4 regions of the Micromonospora sp. Mcm103 genome follow, and region 4 is predicted to be linked to each of the others. Evidence: riboswitches for the same ligand, from Rfam matches in the RefSeq annotation. Region 4 holds a riboswitch; each other region holds the start of a gene.
The links. Region 4 has a riboswitch for cyclic di-AMP ahead of OC439_RS03725 (C39 family peptidase). Riboswitches for the same ligand answer to the same signal wherever they lie in the genome.
Positions count from the first base shown of each region.

Region 1: linked by a shared signal. The riboswitch ahead of OC439_RS00390 (LysM peptidoglycan-binding domain-containing protein) and the one ahead of OC439_RS03725 (C39 family peptidase) in region 4 are both predicted to bind cyclic di-AMP.
Region 2: linked by a shared signal. The riboswitch ahead of OC439_RS27185 (coiled-coil domain-containing protein) and the one ahead of OC439_RS03725 (C39 family peptidase) in region 4 are both predicted to bind cyclic di-AMP.
Region 3: linked by a shared signal. The riboswitch ahead of OC439_RS07695 (NlpC/P60 family protein) and the one ahead of OC439_RS03725 (C39 family peptidase) in region 4 are both predicted to bind cyclic di-AMP.

Region 1 covers NZ_JALJRJ010000001.1:79,712-85,541, reverse strand. The annotation lists partial or broken gene OC439_RS00405 (SDR family oxidoreductase) at 1-182, opposite strand, end outside; gene OC439_RS00400 (winged helix-turn-helix transcriptional regulator) at 215-691, opposite strand; gene OC439_RS00395 (LLM class flavin-dependent oxidoreductase) at 738-2,300, opposite strand; cyclic di-AMP (ydaO/yuaA leader) riboswitch at 2,472-2,617, shown strand; gene OC439_RS00390 (LysM peptidoglycan-binding domain-containing protein) at 2,616-3,260, shown strand; gene OC439_RS00385 (YbaB/EbfC family nucleoid-associated protein) at 3,446-3,895, shown strand; gene OC439_RS00380 (M4 family metallopeptidase) at 4,031-5,830, opposite strand, start outside.
Region 2 covers NZ_JALJRJ010000028.1:41,710-47,539, reverse strand. The annotation lists gene OC439_RS27210 (DUF748 domain-containing protein) at 1-843, opposite strand, end outside; gene OC439_RS27205 (heavy-metal-associated domain-containing protein) at 880-1,086, opposite strand; gene OC439_RS27200 (metal-sensitive transcriptional regulator) at 1,167-1,466, shown strand; gene OC439_RS27195 (SHOCT domain-containing protein) at 1,592-1,801, shown strand; gene OC439_RS27190 (YibE/F family protein) at 1,966-3,240, shown strand; cyclic di-AMP (ydaO/yuaA leader) riboswitch at 3,395-3,526, shown strand; gene OC439_RS27185 (coiled-coil domain-containing protein) at 3,530-4,558, shown strand; gene OC439_RS27180 (carbonic anhydrase) at 4,616-5,269, opposite strand; gene OC439_RS27175 (helix-turn-helix transcriptional regulator) at 5,437-5,778, shown strand.
Region 3 covers NZ_JALJRJ010000004.1:102,737-108,566, reverse strand. The annotation lists gene OC439_RS07705 (C40 family peptidase) at 1-15, shown strand, start outside; gene OC439_RS07700 (N-acetylmuramoyl-L-alanine amidase) at 86-2,119, opposite strand; cyclic di-AMP (ydaO/yuaA leader) riboswitch at 2,358-2,492, shown strand; gene OC439_RS07695 (NlpC/P60 family protein) at 2,506-3,540, shown strand; gene dcd (dCTP deaminase) at 3,613-4,191, opposite strand; gene OC439_RS07685 (pyridoxamine 5'-phosphate oxidase family protein) at 4,270-4,815, shown strand; gene OC439_RS07680 (zinc metalloprotease) at 4,884-5,830, opposite strand, start outside.
Region 4 covers NZ_JALJRJ010000002.1:238,620-244,449, reverse strand. The annotation lists gene OC439_RS03740 (bifunctional cytidylyltransferase/SDR family oxidoreductase) at 1-233, shown strand, start outside; gene OC439_RS03735 (CDP-glycerol glycerophosphotransferase family protein) at 253-1,929, shown strand; gene OC439_RS03730 (alpha/beta fold hydrolase) at 1,967-2,713, opposite strand; gene OC439_RS03725 (C39 family peptidase) at 2,977-3,819, opposite strand; cyclic di-AMP (ydaO/yuaA leader) riboswitch at 4,013-4,155, opposite strand; gene OC439_RS03720 (hypothetical protein) at 4,463-5,227, opposite strand; gene OC439_RS03715 (hypothetical protein) at 5,362-5,706, opposite strand; gene OC439_RS03710 (acyltransferase family protein) at 5,787-5,830, opposite strand, start outside.

The DNA of each region.
Region 1 (5,830 bases), on a different contig from region 4:
GGCGACCGACGCGGGGTCGGTGACGTCCAGGCGTACCGGGGTCACGCCGGGCAGGTCCACGGCGTCCGGGTTGCGGGCGCCGGCCCAGACGGTGGCACCGCGCGCGGCGAGTTCGGCGGCCAGGTGCGGCCGAAGCCGCGGTTGGCGCCGGTGACCAGGGCGGTGCTTCCAGCGATCTTCATGTGTCGCTCCGAGGTGTGGTGAGGGAGGGGAGTCAGGCGGACAGCAGGCCCGGACCGGGCAGGACGGCGAGCTCACCGGGCGGTACGTCGTGCCCGGCGTCGCAGCGCAGCCGGGCGTGCACCGGGGCGCCGCACTCGTTGTGGGCCACCCGGACCGCCGGGCCCGCCTCGTCGGCGGCGTACGCGTCGCCCCACTGCCGCAGCGCGACCAGCACCGGGATCAGGTCGCTGCCCTTCGCGGTGAGCACGTACTCGTCGCGGGTGCGCTGCCCGGGCTCGCGGTAGGGACGCCGGTCGAGCAGCCCGTCGGCGACGAGCTGCTTGAGGCGGGCGGCGGCCACCGGCTCGCTGACGCCGACCCGCCGGGCGAAGTCGTCGAAGCGGCGGGTGCCGAACGACGCCTCCCGCAGCAGGAGCAGCGTGGTGCGGTTGCCGACCACCTCCAGTGCCCGGGCGATCGAGCAGTTGGCGGTGGACCAGGAGTCACGCTGCGCGAGGAGGTCCGTCATGGCGTCGACGGTACCCCCTGGCTTAGGAAAGCAGAAGTCAGCTACCTCACAGCTGGCCGGGGAAGAATCCGTGCCGGGCCAGCGGCTCGACGATCTGGTGCTCCTCGTACGACAGGTGCGACAGCAGCGTGTCGGTGAGCAGGTCCACCGCCTCCTGGAGCTGCGTGAAGTCGCCGGGGTGCCGGACCAGCTCGACGAGCGCCCGGTCGACGCTCTCCACCACGCCGTGGATCACCACGTGCTCCTCCTCGAGGCGGTCCAGCACTGCCGCCAGCCCGGCCTCGGAGCGGCGCAGGTGAGGGAAGATCGAGGCGTCCTCCAGCCCGTGGTGCTGGGTGACCATCGTGCAGTACGCCGCGCAGTACGCCCCGAGCGTCCAGTTGTTCTGTCGCATGGTCATCTCGTTGAGGGCGGCCCGCGCCCGGCCCGGCGAGACAGTGCCCTGCTTGACCTGTTCCAGCAGATCGCGCACCTGGGCCAGCTCCTGGCGCAGGTGGTCGTGCACGTCCACCAGGTGCTGCCCGGCGGCCTGTCCGCGGGCCGGGTAGACGCGCCCGGCCGGCGGCGGCGGGGCGCTCGGGCGGGTGGACTCGTCCCAAGGGCGGCGCGCGCTCAGGCGTACCCCCGGGTCGGGGGTGGGGGTGACGCCGAGCGTGCTCGGGCCGGCGGCGGCGGTCTGCTCGTCGGCGGCCGTGCGGGTTCCGCCGGCGGGCGCGGTGCGCTCGGCGGCGACCAGCTCCCGCACGGCGGGCGCGACCTCCTGGCCGAAGATCTGGATCGCGCGCGGCTCGTCGCTGCCGAGGATGAACGTGGTGATGCCGTGCTCCAGGGTGAGCCCGGCCAGCTCCTCCACCCACTGCTCCGGCGGCCCGGCCAGGAAACCGGCCGACGAGCGGGCGAACGTGCCGGTCACGTTGAGCATGCGGCGGATCGTGGCCGGGTCGCGCCCGGCGGCCTGAGCGCCCTCGTCGACGAGCGCGTTCAGGGCGGGCAGCTCGTCGGGGCCCTTCGGCAGGTACGACAGGGACGGCAGCCAGCCGTCCGCGGCGCGGCCGACCAGGCGCAGCATGCGCGGCTTGTACGCGCCGACCCAGATGCCCACCGGGTGCGCGGGCGCCGGACCGCGCTTGGCGCCGACCACCCGGTAGTGCTCGCCGTCGACGCGGATCATGCCGCGGCGGTCGGTGTCCCAGACCTCGCGGATCACCCGGATCGCCTCGTCGAGGGCCTCGACGGCGGCGCCGGGGGACAGGCGTCGCCCGCCCGCCGCCTCGATCGCGTCCCAGAACGCGCCCGCACCGAGTCCCAGCTCGACCCGGCCGCCGGTGAGCAGGTCCAGGCTGGCGACGCTGCGGGCCAGCACCACCGGCTGGCGCAACGGCAGGTTGAGGACGTTTCCGGCCAGGCGGATACGTTCGGTCGCGGCGGCCACGTAGGACATCAGCGTCCAGGTGTCCAGGAAGCCCGGCTGGTAGGGGTGGTCCTGGAACGTGACCAGGTCCAGCCCGACCTGCTCGCAGAGCCGGGCCAGCGCCACCACCTGGTCGGGCTGCCCGGCGGCGGGGGTGATGAAGCCGCCGAAGGTCAGCTCGTGTCCGTGATCGGTCATCCGTCAAGCCCTCCCGTGATCTTGCCTGGCCCTGCCACCGTAGCGCCGCCGCCGGTCGCCCGGCCGGGTGAAGAGGGTCACAAGAAGTGGACGATCATCACAAATCGCTCCTAGCGTCGGTTTCGTTCGCAGACGCGGACACCGCAGGCCGGAAACGCCAAATCCCGCCGCCGGCCCCGGTAACCGAACCTCGTGCGGGAGCGGGGGAACCACACGTTCCACGGTGCATCGTCACCTCGGGGTGAAGCCGCCACCGGCGGCCGGGCTCCTCGGCCCGAACCCGACAGCTCACCTCGTCGGCGTGGAGGAATCCACATGGCAACTGAATACTCAGCCCGAAGCCGCCGTACCGCTCTCGGAGCGGTCCTGGCCGGCGCCGCCGTCGGCGCCGCGACCCTGTTCGGCCCGGCCGCTCCGGCCAGCGCGGGCGTCAACTGGGACGCGGTCGCGCGCTGCGAGTCCGGCGGCAACTGGAAGATCAACACCGGTAACGGCTACTACGGCGGGCTCCAGTTCTCCCGCACCACCTGGAACGGCTACGGCGGCCAGAAGTACGCCGCGCGCGCCGACCTGGCCAGCCGGTCCGAGCAGATCGCCGTCGCGGAGAAGGTGCTGCGCGGCCAGGGCATCGGCGCGTGGCCGGTCTGCGGCAAGAAGGGCGGCTCGGCCAGCACGGCGACCCGGTCCGAGCGGGCCACCACGAAGGCGGCACCGAGGAAGGCGGCGCCGAAGCGGGCCGCCGCGACGAAGGCCGCGCCGGAACGCGCCACGACGAAGGCGGCGCCGCGGCCGTCGTCCGGCGCCGGGACGTACGTCGTCCGGCGCGGGGACACGCTGTCGGAGATCGCCGTGGCGCAGCGCGTCGACGGCGGCTGGCGTGCCCTGCACGAGCGCAACCGCGCCGTGGTCGGCGACGACCCGGGCCTGATCTTCCCCGGTCAGCAGCTGCGCCTGCGCTGACCTCGTCCGAGCGCCCGGCCGGTTCGTCCCGGCCGGGCGCCCGGCCGTCCGCGACACGCCGCGTGGCCGGTGTCCGGCCTGCTCGCGGCGCCGGGACGCGACCCGGACCGGCCGGTGACGGCGATTCGTCGGAGCCGGTTGCTAGGGTCACGCATGCTCGGCTAAGACGTGAAGAAAGCGCGGATATGACCAACGACCCGTTCTCGGCGGCCGCGAGCATCGACGAGCTGCTGACCCGCACGCAGCAGGCGCTCACCGCGATGCGCTCCCGGGCCTCGGCACACGCCGACGGCGAGCCGGGCGACCTGCTGCTCGCCGAGGGCACTGCAGCCGGCGGCCGGGTCCGCGCGGTCGCCGTCCAGGGTGGCCGGCTCGATTCCGTGACGATCGACCCGGAGCTGGCCGGCGAGCCCCTCGACGTCCTCTGCGGACACCTCGTGACCGCCGCCAACGCCGCGCTGTCCGAGCTGGACGACCGGGTCAGCGCGTCGGCCCGGGCCGACGCCGACGCGCTCGCCGCCCGGCTCGGCAGCATGGGCGACCAGGCCGAGCTGTTCGGCCGCGCGATGCACGAGGCGGCCGCGCGGATCCACCGCGACCGCGGCGCTGGGTCCCGGGCCGGGCGCGCGGTCTGACCCGACCGCACACGCCCCGGCACGACGAGGCGCCGCACCCGCCCGGGGTGCCGACCACGCGCGACGCGGCACCGGCCTGACACGACGAGGCGGCCGGCCGCCGGGAGGACGACGACCGGCCGCGCTACGCCACGGTCAGCTCAGGGTGACCGCGGTGTCGTCGACGACGAAGGACGTCTGCAACGAGCTGTCCTCCACGCCGCTGAACGAGATGGTCGCCGTGGTGCCCGCCAGCGACGAGACGTCGAAGGACCGCTGCACGTAGCCGGTGGCCTTGTTCAGGTTCGAGTACGTGGCCAGCGTGGTGCTGCCCGCCTTGACGGTGAGCTTGTCGTACGCGGTGCTGGTGGTCGACTCCGCGCTGTCGATGTGCAGCCAGAAGCTCAACGTCGCCCGGCATCCGGCCGGGATCGTCACCGACTGGCTGAGCGTGTCGGTGTGCGACGAGCCGTACCCGTCCAGCCACGCCTTGTACGAGCCGCCGTGCGCGGCCTGGCCGCTGTCGGTGGTGATGACGCCGGACGAGGCGCTCCAGTTCACGTTGCCCGACTCGAAGCCCGGGTTGGCGAGCTTGTTGCCGGAGCAACCGCCCGACGGCGGGGTGGTCGTGGTGCTCGGGGTGGGCGTCGGGGTGCCGCCGGAGCAGGTCGGGTCACCGGACTGGGCCGGCACGCTCACCGCGTCCCAGGCCGCCTTGACCGTGTTGAACTCCGCGCAGCTGCCCGGGTAGAGGTTCTTCGCCGCCTGCAGCGTCCAGGTGCGGTACTTCAGGTACGACGAGGACGAGGTCTTCAGCAGCATGCCGTTGTACATGATCTTCATGGCCTTCTGGATGCCCAGGCCGGTCACGCTGCTGCCGTTGCAGGTCGAGCTGGACGGCTGCCCGTTGGTCGGGCTGCTGCCGTTGGCGAGCAGGTAGAACCAGTGGTTGCCCGGGCCGGCCGCGGCGTGCACCTCGGTCGACGGGATGCTGCTGGAGTAGCAGTTCGGGTCGCCGAGCGCCGACGGGTTGTACATGTTGCGGATCGGGCCGGAGCCGACCAGGTTGATCTTCTCGCCGACCAGGAAGTCCGGCGCGTCGTAGCTGGACGGCTCGTTGGCGAACCACTCGGTGGCCGCGCCGAACGTGTCAGCCACGAACTCCTGCGTGCCGCCGCCGGAGATGCCGCCCGGGGTGTTGTCGTCGATGCCGTGGCCGATCTCGTGCGCCACCACGTCCAGCGAGCCGATCCACTGGCCGGCGGTGTTCTTGCCGATCTGCACCTGGCTGCCGTCGTAGTAGGCGTTCTGGTCGTTGAGGCCCACCCGGATCGGCCAGTAGCCGCCGTTGCCGTTGGCGCCGTTGCGGCCCAGCCACTGGGCGAGCATCTTGTGCTCGGTCTGCGCGGAGAACAGCGCGTCCACGCAGCCGGTCTCCTTGTTCGTGGCGGTGCCGTTGCCCCACACGTCGTCGGAGCCGCTGAACGTGGTGTTGTTCGCCGCGTCCTGGCAGCTCAGGTTGGTGACGGTCGGGTCCTTCATGGTGTACGTGGAGCCCGACTGGGTGGTGTTGAGCGTGAGCGGGCTGGGCCCGTTCCAGGCGCCGGTGCCGGTGCCGCGGACGACGTGTTCCTGCTTGCGCAGGACCGCGCCGGTGCGGGCGTCGACGTCGACGGTGAGCCGGCTGGGCCCGTCCGCGCCGGTGCCGCGTACCGTGGTCTCCCAGGCCAGCGCCGGTGCGGCGCCGAGCGTGTAGACCACGAGCGTGGTGCCCTCGACCGCGTCGACGGTCTTGAGCTGGGCACGCGCCGTCTTCGCGGCGGCGGCCGGGGTCAGCGCGGGCGTGGTGGCGAGGGCGCCGATGGGCCGCTGCTGGGCGACCGAGGCGTACTTCAGGTTGCCGGCCGAGTCCGTGGCGAGCACGAAGTCGCCGCCGACCACCGGGAGGCCCTTGTA
Region 2 (5,830 bases), on a different contig from region 4:
CCGGAAGTCCAGGTAGAGACGGTACGCCCCGGCCGAGGGCACCTCGGCGGCGAACGTGATCGCCGGACCGGCAGGTGTGCGCCCGTCGCCGGGCGTGCCCTCCGGGTGCACGTGCAGGTACGCCAGGTCGCCCTGCCGCAGCGCCACCAGGTGCCCGTACGCCCCGAGGTAGGGCGCAAGGTCGGTGACCGGCCGCCCGTCGCGGCTGACGGAGAGCGTGAGCCGGCTGGTGCGGCCCGGCTCCGGCGTGCCGGTCAGGGTGACCGTGTAGCCGTCGACTGTGGTGCTGGTCGCCGGCGCCGGCAACGGCCGGGCGGTCAGCTCGCCGGGGACCGTGACGTCCAGGCCGAGCGTCAGCGGCTCGCCGCCTTCGGGGGTGAAGTCGGCGAACGCCCGCCAGACGCCGGGGCCGCCGAGCGGTGAGGCGACCCGCCAGGTGCCGTCGCCGGCCATCTCCGGGTGGACGTGCCGGAACCCGGACAGGTCCCGGCGGGCGACGATCAGGTGCATGCGCTTGTCGTGGGCCACCTCGAAGCGGGTGACCGGTGCGCCGTCCGGGCCGGTGATCCGGAAGGCGAACTGCCCGGCCGGGGCGTCGGCGGGCTGGAACGTGTAGCCGCGCTCGGAGACGAGCAGCCCGCCGGGCAGGTGCGCGGAGGCGCCGCCCGCCTGGCTCTCGTCACCGTGGCCGGTATCGCCGGCCCCGTGGTCGCTGCCGGTGTCGTCGTGTCGGGTCTCGGCGGCCGGGGCGACTGGATCGGCCAGGTTGCCGATCCCGTACGCCGCGCCGAACACCGCCACGAGGCCGAGCGCGAAGCCGCTGAGCTTCGTCGCCGTGTTCATGGTGTCTCCTCGGTTGTCGCGGGTCCGCCGGACCCGTCACGCACCGACGAGGTCGTAGCCGGCCTCGTCGACCGCCGCGCGGACCGCGTCCGCGTCCAGCGGGTTCTGACTGGTGACGGTGACCCGGCCGCCGGCCAGGTCGACCTGGACGTCGGTGACGCCCGGAAGTGCGCTCAGCTCGGTGCTCACCGAGTTGACGCAGTGCCCGCAGGTCATGCCGTTCACCTGGTAGGTGGTCTCCATCTCGCCCTCCGATCTGATACCCCCCAGGGGTACGTTCCGAACGTTAGCATACCCCCGAGGGGTACGCTATCCTCGGTTTCATGACCGCGCCGTCCAGCCCGACCCGGGGCTACACCGCCAGCAAGGACCAACTCCTCGCCCGGCTCCGCCGGATCGAGGGGCAGGTCCGTGGCATCGAGAAGATGGTCGAGGACGACCGTTACTGCATCGACGTGCTGACCCAGATCTCGGCCATCCAGGCGGCGCTGGACAAGGTCGGCCTGGGCCTGCTCGACGGCCACGCCCGGCACTGCATGCACGAGGGCGCCGCCGAGGGCCGGGCCGACGAGATGGCGACCGAGATGATGGCCGCCGTCGGCCGCCTGATGAAGCGCGGCTGAAGGGGGACCTCCGGCCCTCCGGGCGGGGCACATCGACCCGCGCCGACGCGCCCGGGCGGACGTACCGTCGACGTGGCGGGCAGGCCGGACCGGCGGACCCGCGGCGACGGACGGAGGGCGGCCCGATGATGTGGCAGAGCCCGATGATGGGCTGGATGTGGATCTGGTCCCTGCTGGTGCTCGGGGTGCTGGCGGGGCTCGTCTGGGCGGCCGTGCGGTGGACCGGCCCGCAGTACCTGGGCCCGACGACGGCCCGGCGCATCCTGGACGAGCGGTACGCCCGCGGCGAGATCGACGAGGACGAGTACCGGCGACGCCGGGCCGGCCTGACCTGACCCGCGCGGGGCGCGCGTCACCGGCCACGGTGTCCGGGACCGCCCGGCCGGGCTGCCTACCATGGCCGGGCGACGACCCGGACGTGGTCGACACGTCCACGCCGGCCGGGTGACCAGACCGGTCCGGCGGACCAGGCGTCGCCGCGACCGTTGGGAGAGACGTCATGGGTGCCGACCACACCCGCCCCGCACCCGCCGCGCCGCCGGGCGTACGGCGGCTGCTCGTCGCCGTGGTGGTGCCGCTGTTCGCGCTCACCGTGATCGCGGCGCTGGTGCTCTGGCCCGGGCAGGACCGGGAGCCGGTCGGCGGCGCGGACGTCCCTCGCTACCACGGCACGGTGACCCGGGTGGTCACCGAGCCCTGCCCGCCGACGCCGGAGGCCCCGGAGGGCGGCGGTGGCCCCTGCGGCACCGTGACCGTCACCGCCGAGCAGGGCCCGGACGCGGGCCGGCAGGTCGAGACGCCGATCCCGGCCGGGCCGGGCGCGCCGCGGGTCGCGGTCGGCGACGAGGTCGTCCTGGTCGAGCTGACCGACCCGGCCGACCCGGCGGTGAAGTCCTACAACATCGCCGAGCACCAGCGCGGTACACCGCTGATCTGGCTGATGGTGCTGTTCGCCGCCGCGATCGTGGCGTTCGGCAGGTGGCGCGGGCTCGCCGCGCTCGGCGGCCTGGTGGCCAGCTTCGCCATCCTGCTCGGCTTCGTGCTGCCGGGCATCGGCGCCGGCCAGCCGCCGCTGCTCGTCGCGATCGTGGGCGCCGCGTTGATCATGTTCGTGGTGCTCTACCTGACCCACGGGATCACCGCGCAGACGTCGGTCGCGGTGCTCGGCACGCTCGGCAGCCTGGTGGTCACCGGCGTGCTCGGCCTGCTCGCCACGTCCGCCACCCACCTGACCGGCTTCGGCAGCGAGGACGCCACCACGCTGTCCATGTTCCAGGGCGACGTGGACCTGCACGGACTGCTTCTGGCCGGCATCATCATCGGCTCGCTGGGCGTGCTGGACGACGTCACAGTCACCCAGGCGGCCACCGTCACCGAACTGGCGCACGCCAACCCCGGACTGTCCCGGCGGCAGCTCTACCGGGCGGCGACCCGGGTCGGCCGGGCCCACATCGCGTCCACCGTCAACACCATCGTGCTGGCGTACGCCGGCGCCTCGCTGCCGCTGCTGCTCCTGCTGGTCGCCGACTCCCGCCCGGTGAGCGAGATCCTCACCAGTGAGTTCCTCGCCCAGGAGATCGTCCGCAGCGCGGTGGCGACGCTCGGCCTGATCGCCGCCGTACCGCTGACGACCGGACTGGCCGCGATCGTGACCACCGCCGGGCGGCGCTCGCCCGGCGCGGAGCCGGCGCCCGCCGCGCCCCCGCCGCCGGCCGGACGGGACGACGCGCTGGAGGCGCTCGGCGGCGGGAAGAGTACGGAGGCCGCATGGTGACACTCCGCAGCGTCACCATCGAATTCAAACGCGACGCTGGTCACGGTGCGCCACGGCGAAATCTCGCTATTGGTCGGCTTCCGGACGTAGATCCTCACGAGTGCTGTCAGGTAACCTCGCTGCCGGTCACCGCCGAAGGCGCGCACCGGCGCCAGCGGTGCCGCCGCCCAATCGCCCACGGGCGAACCGGGGAACCAGGTACATGGGGTGAATCCGCGACAGCGGTAGGGGCCACTTCCGTCCCGAACCCGTCAGCTAACCCGGTCGGCGGCCGACGGAAGGGAACACTGTGACGGCACCCCTGCGCCGCTGGCTGACACCCGTGGTGGCCGTGCTGGCCTCGCTAGCCGTGCTGGCCGGCCCGAACCCGGCGACCGCGGCCCCCGCCGCGGCGGCCCCCGGCACCCCCTCGGGCCACGAGGAGGACGGCGATCCGCCGCTCATCACCGAGGCGATCGACTCCGCCAACCGGAACTTCCTCCAGGCCAAGGCGAAGCTCGCCAAGTCCCAGGATCGCCAGCGGCGGCTGGCGGCCGAGGTGAAGACGGCACAGGCCGAACTCGACGCGCTCAGCCCGCAGGTCAACCAGCTCGCCGCCCAGTCCTACCGGACCGGCCGGATGGGCGCGATGGCGATGCTGCTGGAGAGCAACTCCCCCGACTCGTTCGTCCGCCGGGTCAACGCCCTGGACGAGCTGAACCTCCTCAACGCGCAGCGCCTGGCCGCCATCAACGCGGTCAAGACCCGCGCCGAGCAAGCCAAGATCGCGCTCGACGCCGAGGTGCGCGAGCAGGAGAAGCAGAAGAACGCGATGGAGCGCGAGAAGGTGCAGGCCGAGCGCGCGCTGAAGCTCGTCGGCGGTCTCGGCTTCACCGGCGGCCTGGTCTCCGCCACCTCACCGGTCGCCAAGATCGCCCCCGGCCGCACCGCCGACGGCGGGTGGAAGGCCGAGTCGTGCAGCGAGGATGACCCGACCACCTCGGGCTGCGTCACGCCGCGCACGCTGCACGCGTACAAGGAGGTCCGGCGCGCGGGCTTCAAGCGCTTCGTGGGCTGCTACCGGTCCGGCGGGCCGTGGGAGCACCCCAAGGGCAAGGCGTGTGACTGGTCGCTGCAGAACAGCGGCTTCGCGCCGTGGCACAACAACGACACCCGCCGGTACGGCAACGAGGTCGCCGCGTTCCTGATCCGCAACGCCGACCGGCTGGGCATCTACTACGTCATCTGGAACCGGCAGATCTGGTTCCCGGCCACCGGCTGGCGTTCCTACAGCGGACCGTCGAACCACACCGACCACGTCCACATGTCGCTGCTCTGATCCGGACACCACGAAAAGGGGCCGCCCGAGGGCGGCCCCTTTTCGCGTCCGAATGTGTCAGCTCGCCAGCGCCGGGTCGGCGGGCGCGGCCGGGGCGGGCAGCGGGGCCGGGGACTGCGCCACGGTCCGCACCTCGCCACCGGCGAGCCGGTACGACATGCCCACCACCGTGCACCGCCCGGCGGCCACCCGCTCGGCCAGCACGGCGGACCGGGCCAGCAGCGTCTCCACCGTCTGCGCGATGTGGACGTCGATGATGCCGTCGAGGTCCTCGACGCCCTGGCGGGCGGCGCGCAGCAGGCTCGGCGAGACCGCGTCCACCACCGCGCCCAGGTGCCCGGCCGGGGCGGCACCCGTCCGGACCCCCTCCCGGGCGGCCTGGACCGCGCCGCACGAGTCGTGCCCGAGCACCACCACGAGCGGCGTGCCCAGCACGGTGACGGCGTACTCGACGCTGCCGAGCACCTCCGGCCCGGCGGTGTGCCCGGCGGTACGCACCACGAAGAGGTCACCGAGACCGCGGTCGAAGATGATCTCGGCGGCGAGCCGCGAGTCGGAGCAGCCGACGATCACCGCGAACGGGTGCTGGCCGTCGGCGACCGCCGCCCGGTGCCCGGCGTCCTGATTCGGATGCTGCGGGACGCCCGTGACGAACCGGTGGTTACCGGCACGCAGCTCGGCAAGTGCCTGTTCCGGGGTGCTCGGCGTCATGTCCCTCACCTCGTCTACCTGGGGAACCACCAGGCCGAACGGCCTCGCGACCCACGGTCACACGCCCCTCGGGGTCCGTCAAGATTCGTGATACGCATTTCATACTTTCCCGTCTCCGCTCCGCCCCGGACCGCGCCGATTCGGCAGGTGGCGGACGTGGCCATAGCATGACCACCATGGCGACCACACCAGTTGAGGACGGGAGCCGCCGTAACTGGACCTTCCTCACCAACCATGGCCACGTGCTGCTGGCGATCGCGCGCAACCCCACCGCCCGGTTGCGGGACGTGGCGGACGAGGTGGGCGTGACCGAGCGGGCGGCCCAGGCCATCGTGGCCGACCTGGAAGCAGGGGGTTACCTGCGGCGTACGCGGGTGGGACGGCGCAACGAGTACACGATCAATCCGAAGGGCCGCTTCCGGCACCCGGCCGAGGCCGACCAGCAGGTCGGCGCGCTGCTGGCCCTGTTCGCCGGCGAGCCCGCCGGGGACGCCGCCGCCGGCCGGTGATCCGGCCGGCACCACGTGCGCCCCGCGCGGGCGGGCGCGGCGGGTAATCTCA
Region 3 (5,830 bases), on a different contig from region 4:
GTCCGGGTCGCCTGACCCGAACCCCTGGCAGCGGAAAGGCCCCCGGTCCACGCGGACCGGGGGCCTTCCCGTGTGCGGTGCCGGGTCAGCGCGGCGTGCCGACCGGGGACGGCAGGACCAGCACGTCGTCCAGGTTCACGAACATGATCCGGTGACCGAACTGGACCTGCACGTAGCGGTTCTTGCCGCGGACCACGGTCCGGTCACCCGGGGCCGAACCGTCGAACGAGACCGCCCGGTAGTACTCGCCGGGCAGCACCCCGCCCACCGCGTACCGCTGGCCGGCGGCGAACGTGTACTGCAGCGGCGAGATGGTCTGGTACGGGATGGTGTCCGGGTAGGCGGCCTGCTCCGGGTAGGCCCGCCCGTACACCGGGATGGTGGCCTTGCCGGGCCGCGGGGTCACCACGAAGCCGGTGGCCCACTTGGCGGTCGGCGCGGAGGCCGGGTTGAGGAACCACGCCTTCTGGCCGAGGTACCAGATCGCCGTCCAGTCACCCTGGCGGCCGGCGAGCGCGTACGTCTGGCCGGCGGAGGCGCGGGCGCCGTGGTCGGAGATGTACATGGTGTCCGGCGTACCGTCCGGGCGCAGCCCGAGGTCGTTGACGAGCGGGGCGTCCGGGCTCGGCGCGGTCCGCAGGATCACCGCGGAGGAACCCCGCGACGGGCACGGCTCGGCCGGCGGCCGGGGCGTCGGGACACCGGGCGGCTGCTGGTTGCAGCCGGTGAACGCCGGCCGGTTGGTGGCGAAGTCCGGGTCGATGGTGACCAGGCCGGTACGGGGCGTGCCGGTGCTGCGGAACGGCGCCTTCATCAGGTCGAAGTAGTGCGACCAGTCCCAGTACGGTCCCGGGTCCCAGTGCATGCCGCCCACGTTGGCGGCGGTGATGCCGGGCACGTTGTCGTGGCCGATGATGTGCTGCCGGTCCATCGGGATGCCGAGCTTCAGCGCGAGGTGCCGCACCAGCTTGGCGGAGGTGCGGTACATCGCCTCGGTGTACCAGGTGCCCTGACCGGCGAAGCCCTCGTGCTCCAGGCCGATGGACTTGGCGTTGACGTACCAGTTGCCGGCGTGCCAGCCGACGTCCTTGGTCTTGATGTGCTGGGCGATGTAGCCGTCCACCGAGCGCAGCGTGTAGTGCCAGCCCAGGTAGTCGGCCCGCTTCACCAGGTCGACGCTCGGGCCGAAGTAGCCCTCGGTGTCGTGGATGACGATGTACTCGATCTTCTGCTGCTTCGGCCGGTCGCCCAGGTCGTGGTTGCCGTAGTCGCCCGGGTCGTCGCTGAGCTGCTCGTACGGCGCGGGGATCCACTCGCAGGCCAGCCGCACCGGGCACTCCAGCCCGTCCGGCCGCTCGGCGTTGCGCAGGCCGAGGCGGGCCAGCCGGGAACGGTCCGGCGTCGCGGCGGTGGCGGCGAGCGTGACCCGCTGGCCGTCGTCGGTGGTCCGGCTGGCGCCCTGGCCGAGCTGGTCGTAGACCTCGTCGGCGAAGGCCGCCGCGGCGTCCGAGGTGTCCGCGCCGGAGTACCGGGCCACCGCGGCGTACCAGGCCGCCGGGTCGGTGCCGGCGCCGACCGGCCCGCCCAGAGCCTTCTGGTACGACGCCAGCAGCGCCGCGCCACCGCGGATGTTCGCGGCCGGGTCGGTGCGCAGCGTGCCCGCGTCGAGCCCGGTGAGCGCGGCGGCGGCGTCGAGCGTCTGGAGCGAGGCGGGCGGCAGCGGGGTCTCCCGCTCCGGCGCGGCGGCGGTGGCCGGGTCGAGGTTCAGCGGCCGGGAGTCGTCGCCGCGCGGGTCCTCGTCCTCGTCGACGTGGGCGCTGCCCGGCATGGCGAGGATGTGCGCGGCGTCGGTCAGGTGCATCGGGCCGTAGCCGCCGCTGGTGCTCGGCTGCCCGGGGTGGGTGTCCCAGCGGGACTCCAGATAGGAGACGCCGAGCAGCACGTTCTGCGGCACGCCGTACTCGGCCGCCGCGGCGGCGTATTGTTGTTGCCTGTCGCTCGCGGGCGCGGACGTGTCCGGCGCGGCGGTCACCGGGCCGGTCGTCGCCAGCGCGGTGGCTGTCGCCACTGCGGCGGCGAGCAGTATCCGTCTGCCCGACGGCGGGGCGGAGAGGTGCATCGAACCTCCTGGACAGGGATGGGGGTCACTGCGTCTCCACCCTCACTCCGCACACCCACGGGGGTCAATACCTTTCCAGTGAGTAATCAGCCTTGAAAGAAAATTTCACCTCCGACCTGGGTGCGGCCCGTCATCGCGTACGGAGTGTCACGCCGCTGGAAGTTGCGGATCGATAACGGTGGTCCCTACTCTGGTGAATCGTCGGCCGCACGTCTCACCGTCCAACCCGGTCGGTGACGGTCCGACACCGCCGAGTCGCCTCCGGGCGAGCCGGGGAACCAGGTACCTGGGGTGAATCCGCAGCGATGCGGTAGGGCGGCTCCCTTCCCGCCCGAATCCGTCAGCTAACCCGGTAGGCGGTACGGAAGAAGGAGTACGGACGCCCGGTGGCACTCCATGCCCCGCGGCCGTCGTCGAGCCGGTCGGTCGACCGGTCCACGGCTGTGCCGCGTACCCGCTGGTCCCGCTTCACCACAGCCCTCGCCGCCCTCGTCGGCACCGCAGTCGTCCTGACCGGCGGCGCCACGGCGGCACACGCCGAACCCTCGGTCGCCGAGATCGAGGCCCAGATCGACCGCGACTGGAACAAGCTCGAACCGGTCATCGAACAGGTGAACGCCGTACGCGAGCAGCTCGCCGCGCGGCGCAAGCAGGCCGACGTGCTCGGCCGGCAGATCGCACCCCTCCAGGCCCGGGTGGACGCCGCACTCGGTCAGGTCGGCGGGCTCGCCGCCGACGCCTACAAGGGCGACAACCTCTCCACAGTGAACGCGCTGCTGGGCAGCCGCTCACCCGGTGACCTGGTCACCGGCCTGGAACTGCTCGACCGCTTCGCGCACCGCCAGCACGAGCAGGTGCGCTCCGTCGCCGCGCTGCGCGACGAGCTGGCGGCGAAGAAGAAGCCGCTGGACGAGATGATCGCCGGGCTGGCGCGTACCGAGGCCCAGCTCGCGGCGAAGAAGAAGCAGATCGACGCCGAGATCGCCAAGTTGGAGAAGCTGCGGCTCAAGGTGTACGGCAAGGGCGGCGGCGGCCCGCTGCGCCCGGCGCCGTGCCCGGCCGGCTACCCCGGCGGCCCGGCCGGTGCGGCGGTCAAGTTCGCCTGCGCCCAGATCGGCAAGATCTACGTCTGGGGCGCGGCCGGGCCGGACCACTTCGACTGCTCGGGCCTCACCATGGCGGCTTGGGCCAAGGGCGGCGTCTCGCTGCCGCACAGCGCACGCCAGCAGCACGGCGTGACGAAGCGGATCAGCCGGGCCGAGCTGCGCGCCGGTGACCTCGTCTTTTACTACGGCGACCTGCACCACGTGGCGATGTACGTGGGCGACGGCTGGGTGGTACACGCCTCCCAGTCCGGCAAGCCGATCACCATGAAGCGGGTCGACGACGGCGACATCAACAGCTACGGCCGTCCCGGCTGAGGTGTAAGGAAGGGCCCCCCTCTTAACGCCTCCGGTAGAGGAGGGGGCCCCTATTAACAACTGCGGGCGTCGTCAGCGCGTCGGCCAGGTGCGCCAGCTCTGCCAGGACCGGCTCGGCGTCGGACCGCGCTGCCCCTGGTAACGCGAGCCGTAGACGGCCGAGCCGTACGGGTGCTCGGCCGGCGAGGAGAGCCGGAAGATGCAGAGCTGCCCGATCTTCATGCCCGGCCAGAGCGTGATCGGCAGGTTCGCCACGTTCGACAGCTCCAGCGTGACGTGGCCGGAGAAGCCGGGGTCGATGAAACCTGCTGTCGAGTGCGTCAGCAGCCCCAGCCGCCCCAGGCTCGACTTGCCCTCCAGCCGGCCGGCGAGCTGGTCACCCAGCGAGATCACCTCAAGCGTGGAGGCGAGCACGAACTCGCCCGGGTGCAGCACGAACGGCTGCCCCTCCGGCACCTCCACCATCGACGTCAGGTCGTCCTGCTGCACCGACGGGTCGATGTGTGTGTAGAGGTGGTTGTTGAAGACCCGGAACAGCCGGTCCAGGCGTACGTCGATGCTCGACGGCTGCACCAGCGTGGGCTCGAAGGGCTCCAGCGCGAGCGTGCCGGCCTTGATCTCGGAGATCAGGTCGCGGTCGGAGAGCAGCATCGGAACACCATAGCGACCGGTACGGGTGACCTGCGTGTCGCACTACATCTTCGTACATGTGTTCGATAGAGTGTCCACATGGCTTCCTGGTCCGAATTCGCCGCCGACGAGCCCCGCCTCGCCGACGAGATCCGCCTCCTGATGCAGCAGTACGGGCCGGGCTTCGGCTACCTCGCCACGGTCCGCGCCGACGGTGGCCCCCGGGTCCATCCCGTGTCCCCGGTGATCACCGACGACGGCCTGTGGTGCTTCGTCATCGACTCGCCGAAGCGCCGCGACCTCGAACGCGACGGCCGCTACGCGCTGCACTCGTTCCCGCCGGAGGAGAGCGATGACGAGGCGTACATCGCCGGGCGCGCACGACCGGTGACCGACCCGGCCACTGTGACGCGGCTGGCCCGGATCGCCCGCGCGTCGCCGCAGGGCGACTGGCGGCTGTTCGAGTTCACCGTCGAGGCGGCGATGCTGACCCGGCGTGACCCGGTGGCCCAGCCCGGCGCCCCCCCGCCGCAGGTGCGGGTCTGGCTCGACCCGCGCGGAGCCGAACCGGCCCGGCGGGAGCCGGTGGCCGCGGAGGCCCGGCGCGGCCGGCACGGCTTCGACACCCGCCGTCCGGCCGCCTGACCCGGCCCACGACGAACGGTGCCGGCCCGTCCGAGGACAGGGCCGGCACCGGTACGCGGTACGACAGGTCAGGCTGCGCGGTAGGCGTTCCACGCGGTGAGCATGCGGCTCGCCTGGCCGGCGGTGAACTGGTACATGCAGGAGTCGTACGTGTAGTCCATGAAGTTGGTGATCGGGTCCTTGCCGGCGGTCGAGCAGGTGTCGCGGCCGGTCGGGCACTGGTACGCCGGGGACGCCTCGGCCGGGGTGTCGGAGACGCTGTCGCCCGAGCCGGAGCAGCCGCCCTGGAAGGTGTGGTAGAGGTTCAGCCAGTGGCCGACCTCGTGGGTGCCGGTGTCACCCTGGTTGTAGTTGGTCGCGGTGCCGCCGGGCAGCGACTCGTTCAGGACCACCACGCCGTCCATCTTGTCCAGCGTCCGCTTCGGGAACGTCGCCCAGCCCAGCAGGCTGTCGCTCAGCTCGCCGAGGTAGATGTTCAGCGTGTTCTTGCCGCCCTCACGCAGCGAGGTCTTCATCGAGCGCTCGGCGGAGGAGCCCTGCACGATCGGGTACCACGACGGGTTCGTCACCCGGTTGATCTTCGTGAGCTGGAACCCGAACGCGGTGGCGGCGCCGCCGGTCGAGCCCGCGTACGCCTGGTTCAGCACGGTGATCTGCTGGTTGATCATCGAGTCGGTGATGTTGCCGCCGGCCCGGGTGCTGTTCTCCTGGATGACGTGCACGACGACCGGGATCGTCACGGTGGCCAGCGGAGCGACGGCGCCGGTCCGGAAGCTGGCCCGCTCGCGCTGCGCGGCGGCGAGGTCGGCCTCGCGGTCACGGACCTGCTTGGCGGTCAGGTGGTTGGGGTCCAGCTTGGCGTTGCCGCCCTTCGCGACGCGAGCGTTCGCGTGCTCGTCGGCGTGGGCGTCGGCCGGCTCGGCGCAGACGCCGGCCGGGGCGGCCGAGAAGGCCGAAGCAGCGGGGACGACGCCGACGGCGGCGGTGCTGAGCAGCAGCGCGAGGGTCGACGTCG
Region 4 (5,830 bases):
TCAACTGCGTCAACCCGGAACGCACCGCCACTCCGATGCGGACGCGGGCGTTCGGCGAGGAGCCGGAGCACACGCTGCTCTCCTCCGAGGCGGTCGCGCAGGCGTCCCTGGACGTGCTGATCTCCGAGCTGACCGGCCAGGTGGTCGACGTGCGCCGGTCCCCCGGCGAGCAGGTGGCCGCCGTACCGGCCCAGCCGGGCCCGCATCGGTCCGAGCTGTCCGCCGACGCCTGAACCCGACGGGACGTACCAGATGCGTGGTGACCTGGTCCGCAAGCTGATCGCCCGGGGGCTGACCACCGGGCTGGCGGTGCTGGCCTTCCTCGTCGTGGCGCTCACCGGCGCCACCGGCTGGGGCCTGGCCCTGGCGGTCGCGGCGCTGGCCGCCACCGCCTGGGAGCGCCGCGTCCGGCCGTCCGCCGACGGGCTCGCCGAGACGGTGCTCGTGGCCGCCGGCATCCTGGTCGGCTACGCCCGGCGCCTCGACGACGGCTTCGACCCGGCGCTCACCGCCACCGCACTGGTGCTGCTCGGGCTGGTGCTGCTGGTCGGCCCGCTGCGGCAGGCCGGCGCGCTGGAGATCCGCGCGGCGAACCTCCCGGTCCGCACGTGGACACCAGTGGTCGCCGCCCGGCTCGGCGACGCGCTGCTGGTGCTGCTCGCCGTGGTGGCGCTCGCCGCCGCCCTGACGCTGCCCGCCTGGACGGCGCTGGTCGCCGCGCTGCTGGTCGGCGCCGGATGCGGGGCGGTCGCGCTGGACCTCGCCCGGCGCCGGTTCCGGCCGCCAGCCGGAGGTGGACCGGTCGGCCGGGCGCTGCGCCGCCACCAGCCCGAGTTCGTGCTGCACTTCTCCGCGCCGCCCGGCTCGGAATACCAGGTCACCATGTGGCTGCCGTACCTGGAACGGATCGGCCGCCCGTTCGTGGTGGTGCTGCGCGAACCGGAGCTCCTGCCCGCGGTGGCCGCCGCCACCCGCGCCCCGGTGGTCCTCTGCCCCACGCTGAAGGCGCTGGACGAGGCGCTGGTGCCCAGCCTGCGGGTCGCCTTCTACGTCAACCACGGCGCGAAGAACGCCCACCTGATCCGGTTCAGCCGGCTCACCCACGTGCAGCTGCACCACGGCGACAGCGACAAGGCCCCCAGCGCCAACCCGGTCTCGGCCATCTTCGACAAGATCTTCGTGGCCGGTCAGGCCGCGATCGACAGGTACGCCCGCGCCGGCGTGGAGATCCCCGCCGACAAGTTCGTCGTGGTCGGCCGTCCCCAGGTCGAGGCCATCGAGGTACGCCGGGAGCCGATCACCCCGGCGGCGCACCCGACGGTCCTCTACACCCCGACCTGGACCGGGCACCACGCCGACGCCAACTACTGCTCGCTGCCGGTGGCCGAGACGCTGATCCGCCGGCTGATCGACAGGGGTGCCGCGGTGATCCTGCGCGCCCACCCGTACACCGGCAAGAACCCGGCCTCGGCCCGTCAGCTCGCCCGGCTCACCGAACTGCTCGCCGCCGACCGGGCGAAGACCGGCCGGCCGCACCTGTTCGGCGCCGCCGCGAGCCGCGAGCTGACGCTCACCGAATGCGTCAACCGCGCCGACGCGCTGGTCTCCGACGTCTCCGGAGTCATCTCCGACTGGCTCTACTCCGGCAAGCCGTACGCGGTCACCGACACCGGCGCCGACGGCGAGCACTTCGTCGAGCGGTTCCCGCTCGCGGCGTCCGGCTACGTGCTGCGACGCGACATGTCCAACGTGGACGAGGTGCTCACCGACCTGCTGGACGCCGACCCGAAGGCGGCACAGCGCTGGGCGGCACGTACCCGTTACCTGGGCGACTTCCCCGCCGACGCCTACGCCGAGGCGTTCCTCTCCGCCGCCCGCCGGGAGCTGGAGCCCGACTGGGCGGTCCCGGGGCCGCGCGCGGCCCGCTAGAAGCGCGAGCCGGCCCGTCGCGGGCCGGCTCGCCCGCTCAGAGGTACGGGTCGAGCAGGGCGAGCACCGCCTCCGGGTCCTCGACGTGCGCGTTGTGGCCCAGCCCGGGCAGCGTCGCCACCGGCACGCCCAGTTCCTTGAGCTGCGCGTCGGTCACCATCGTGTCCGCCTCGCCGCGGGCCAGCAGCACCGGCACATCGGTGGCCGCCAGCAGCACCGGCAGCCGGGGCTCCCCGACCGCGAACGCGGCCGGGTCCATAGCGAGCCGCCAGCGGCCCTCCTCCCGCCGCAGTCCCGCCTCCACCACCGGGTGGTCCGGGGCGAACAACCCGGCGAGCCCGGACACCCGCAGGTAGCGGCGGGCCGCCTCGTCACGGGTGGCGAACCAGGTGACCGGCCGGGCGGCCAGTTCCGCCGACTTCGCCAGCTCGGCCGGAGACCAGACCGCCTTGATGCCGAGCCCGACCACCGCGTCGACCGGAAGCCCGCGCTGCCGGGCCGCGAGCGCCAGCGCCACCACCCCGCCGAGCGAGTGCCCGAGCAGCACCAGCCGGTCGTCGGGGCCGAGCCGCACCGGCCCGAGCCCGTCCACCACGCGCTGCGCCAGGGCCTCGAACGAGTAGCCGTGCAGCGGCGGCGACCAGCCGTGACCGGCCAGGTCGGGGGCGAGCCAGCGGCCGGGCCAGCGGCGCTCCAGCAGCGGCGCCCAGGGCAGCCACACCTCGCCGGTGGCACCCATGCCGTGCAGGAGAATCAGGTGCCGCTTCCCCGTCGCATCGCCCATTGGCGCAGTCTGCCACCGCCCGCCCCGGACACGCGAGACCGAACCCCGCCGACCCCCTCGCCGCGGCTCCGGCCGCCCACACGCCGCCCTCACCCTCGATCTTGGAGTTGTGGCACCTTCCATAGCGGGCGAGCCGGGCATACTGGGCGCCACAAGTCCAAGATCGGCGCGCCGAAGGGGGCCGCGCAGGGGCCGCGTGAGGGGCCGGGACGGGGAAGGCCGGCGCCCCGGGTGGGGTGCCGGCCTTCGGGGCTGTGGGACGGTCAGGCGGAGTAGCCGCGGCTGGCGATCCAGTGCGCCAGGTCGATCGTGGTGACCCAGTACGAGGGCAGCGACGGGTCGGCCGAGTCGGCGATCCGCACGGTCCGGCCGTCGTCCTTGTAGCCGACCACCGCGACGTAGTGGCCGCCCGGGAACGAGTGCCAGCCGCCGTTGGTGTCGGTGGCGGTACCGGCGACGTTCGCGACGACCCCGCGGCCGTTGCTGATCGCCTCGACCACGTCGGCCTGGAGGCGGTCCATCTGAGCCGGGGTGGCCGAGCCGGGAATCATGCGGGTCCGGTACGGGTTGCCCTTGACCTGCTGGTTGAGCACCCGGGTGGTGTCCTCGGCCGAGTTGGTGCCCATCTCGGTGGTGCCGAGAGGGCCGGCGAGCGCGTCCTGGCTGCGCTCGATGCCGGCGGCGCTGAGCGCGTTGCGCACCGCGGCCGGGCCGCAGTAGAAGTAGTTGATCTGCGCCTGGTAGTCGTAGTCGAGCGACTTGCTCGACGGCGGCTTCGGCTTGGCCTTGGGCGTGGTGTCCGGGTCGGCGGCGGCCTTCGCGGACGGGGAGGCGCTGGGCGAGGCGGAGGCACTGGACGACGCCTGCGGCACGGCGATGCGGGCCTCGCTGCGGCTGGCGGGCTGCTCGCCGAGGCGGGCGGCGCCGAGGTCGGCGACCGCGGCGGTGTTCTCCTGGACCGGGGCGTCGTCACCGGCGGTGGCGACGGTTCCGGCACCGGCGGCCAGCACGAGCGCGGCGGCCGATCCGGCGATGATCTGGTACGGGCGTTCGGTGACGATCCGTCGCAGCTGACGCTTCAGGTGGTGCTTCACGAAATCCTCCACGGGGCGTGAGCGGCACACGCCGGCCCGGCACGCGGAGGAACTCACACGTGCTGGCGGGGCCGGATGGCCGGGGGATCGGGAACGCCCGTGATGCCGGGCGCCCAGGGGGCGGTTGCCGGTCGCGCGTCAGGCGCGGACGGGCACCGCTTCGCCGTGGAGGCGGGGGGACGATCGAGGGGTGGGCAAGAGGGGTTACTCCTTCCGTGGCCGCCGACCGGGTTAGCTGACGGATTCGGGCGGGAAGTACGCCCTACCGCGGGCCGTGGGCTCGCGGATTCACCCCGATGGTGCTCATGGGTCCCCGGTTCGTGGAACACGATTAGGCGGGTCGGCGCGGCGTCGCCGTCGGCGATCGATTACCGCATCGGACGCGCCGACACTACCGGTGGGTATGTCCCCTGCCAAGCGCTCCCACCTGCGTAAACGTGATCCGCGGTAAGGGATTTCGGAACACCCGGTTACTGACTTCGCTCAATGGGACAAGCAGTTTCGACGGCGCCCGGCGGCGGAAAGCGGACAGACGGCGAGCACCCGACCGGCAATCGCGGGACTCGATGACCTGTTCTGCGCCCGGCGCCCGTTTCGACGGCCCGGGTGACCGGGCTCACCACATTCCGGGTAACGATTCGGTCGAGACGAGACCTCAGCCGACCCGGGCCGGGCGCCAGCGGGCGTTACGGACCGTAGCGGCCACCGGCTGGGCGCTCGCCGTCGCGCTCCGGTACGCCGGGGCGGGCCGCAGCGCCGCGGTGGCCGCGTACGCCTCGGCGGCGAGCGTCCGGGCGGCCTCGGCGGCCAGTTCGGCGTCCCGCCAGGCCGACCGCTCCCGCGCGGCGGCGCTCTCCCATCCGGCCCGGCGCCCGTCCCGGACGGTGCGGGCCAGCATGATCTCCTGCTCGGCCGGATGCCGGCGCGGATCCCATCCGTTGCGGCGGGCCAGCACGTCGGCGAGCTGACGGGCGGTCAGGTCGCCCCGCCAGTGCGCCGTCATGGCGGCGTGGTGCAGCCAGCGCTCCCGGGCCGCGTACTCGGCAGGGGTGCGCGGCGTGCGCGGGGCGGGCAGCGCGGCGGCACCGGCGAGGCGGCGGGCGGCGGCGTCCGCCTCGTCGTACGCGGTCCAGGCCCGGTCCGCCTCGTCCTGCGCGGCCAGCCACCGCTCCCGGCGGCGACGGGCCGTCTGGGCGGCTCCGGCGGCGGCCACCGCGACCTCCTCGGCGTACCGGATCAGGTCGTCGTGGCGGGCGGCGTCGGCGTCGGCCGGTTCGGGGGCGGCCTCCGGCACGGGGTCGCGTTCGGGCCGGGCGACGAGGGCGGCGAGCAGGCCGAGGGCGAGCAGCAGGAGGAAGGACCAGATGGCGGCGGCCTCGGGCACGGAGGTGAGGAAGTGGTACAGAGCGGTCTGGGACATGGTCGGCACCTCACGGGAAGGACCTGGCGGGAGGCCCGCACGATCTCGCCGGGGCGGGCCGGTAAGGCCACCAGGGCGGGTGCGGGAAATGACGTGCGAGTGGGTGCGGAGGACGGGCGCGGCCCGTGAGCGGGTCAGCGGGCGGGCGGGGCCCGCGGGCCGGCCGGTGCGGCGGCCCGTCCGGCCGGGACCGGCTGCGGCGCGGCCGGGGAGGCCGCCCGGGGCGCGGGCGCCGGCACCCCGGCGGGGAGGGCCTGCCGCTCGGCCACGCGGTCGGCTTCCGGCCGCGCGGTGGTCGAGGCGCCCGCGACCGGGTACGCCGAGACGGCGGCAGCCGGGGCCGGGGCGGCAGCGGCGACACCGGACGGCAGCGTGGCGGCGCCGAACGAGAAGGCGACGACCACGGCGAGACTGGCGAGCATCCGGGCGGTCCAGCGCGCCACCCACCACACGGGGCAGGTGAGCGCGATCGGAAGCACGGGTACAAATTACCGCCGAACCCCCACGAACGCACCGCCGCACGGCGTGTCGCGGATCGACCGGCCGGCGTGTGCGCGTGTCAGTCCGGGCGACGCCGCCCGGCGTACTCGATGTCCTCGGCCG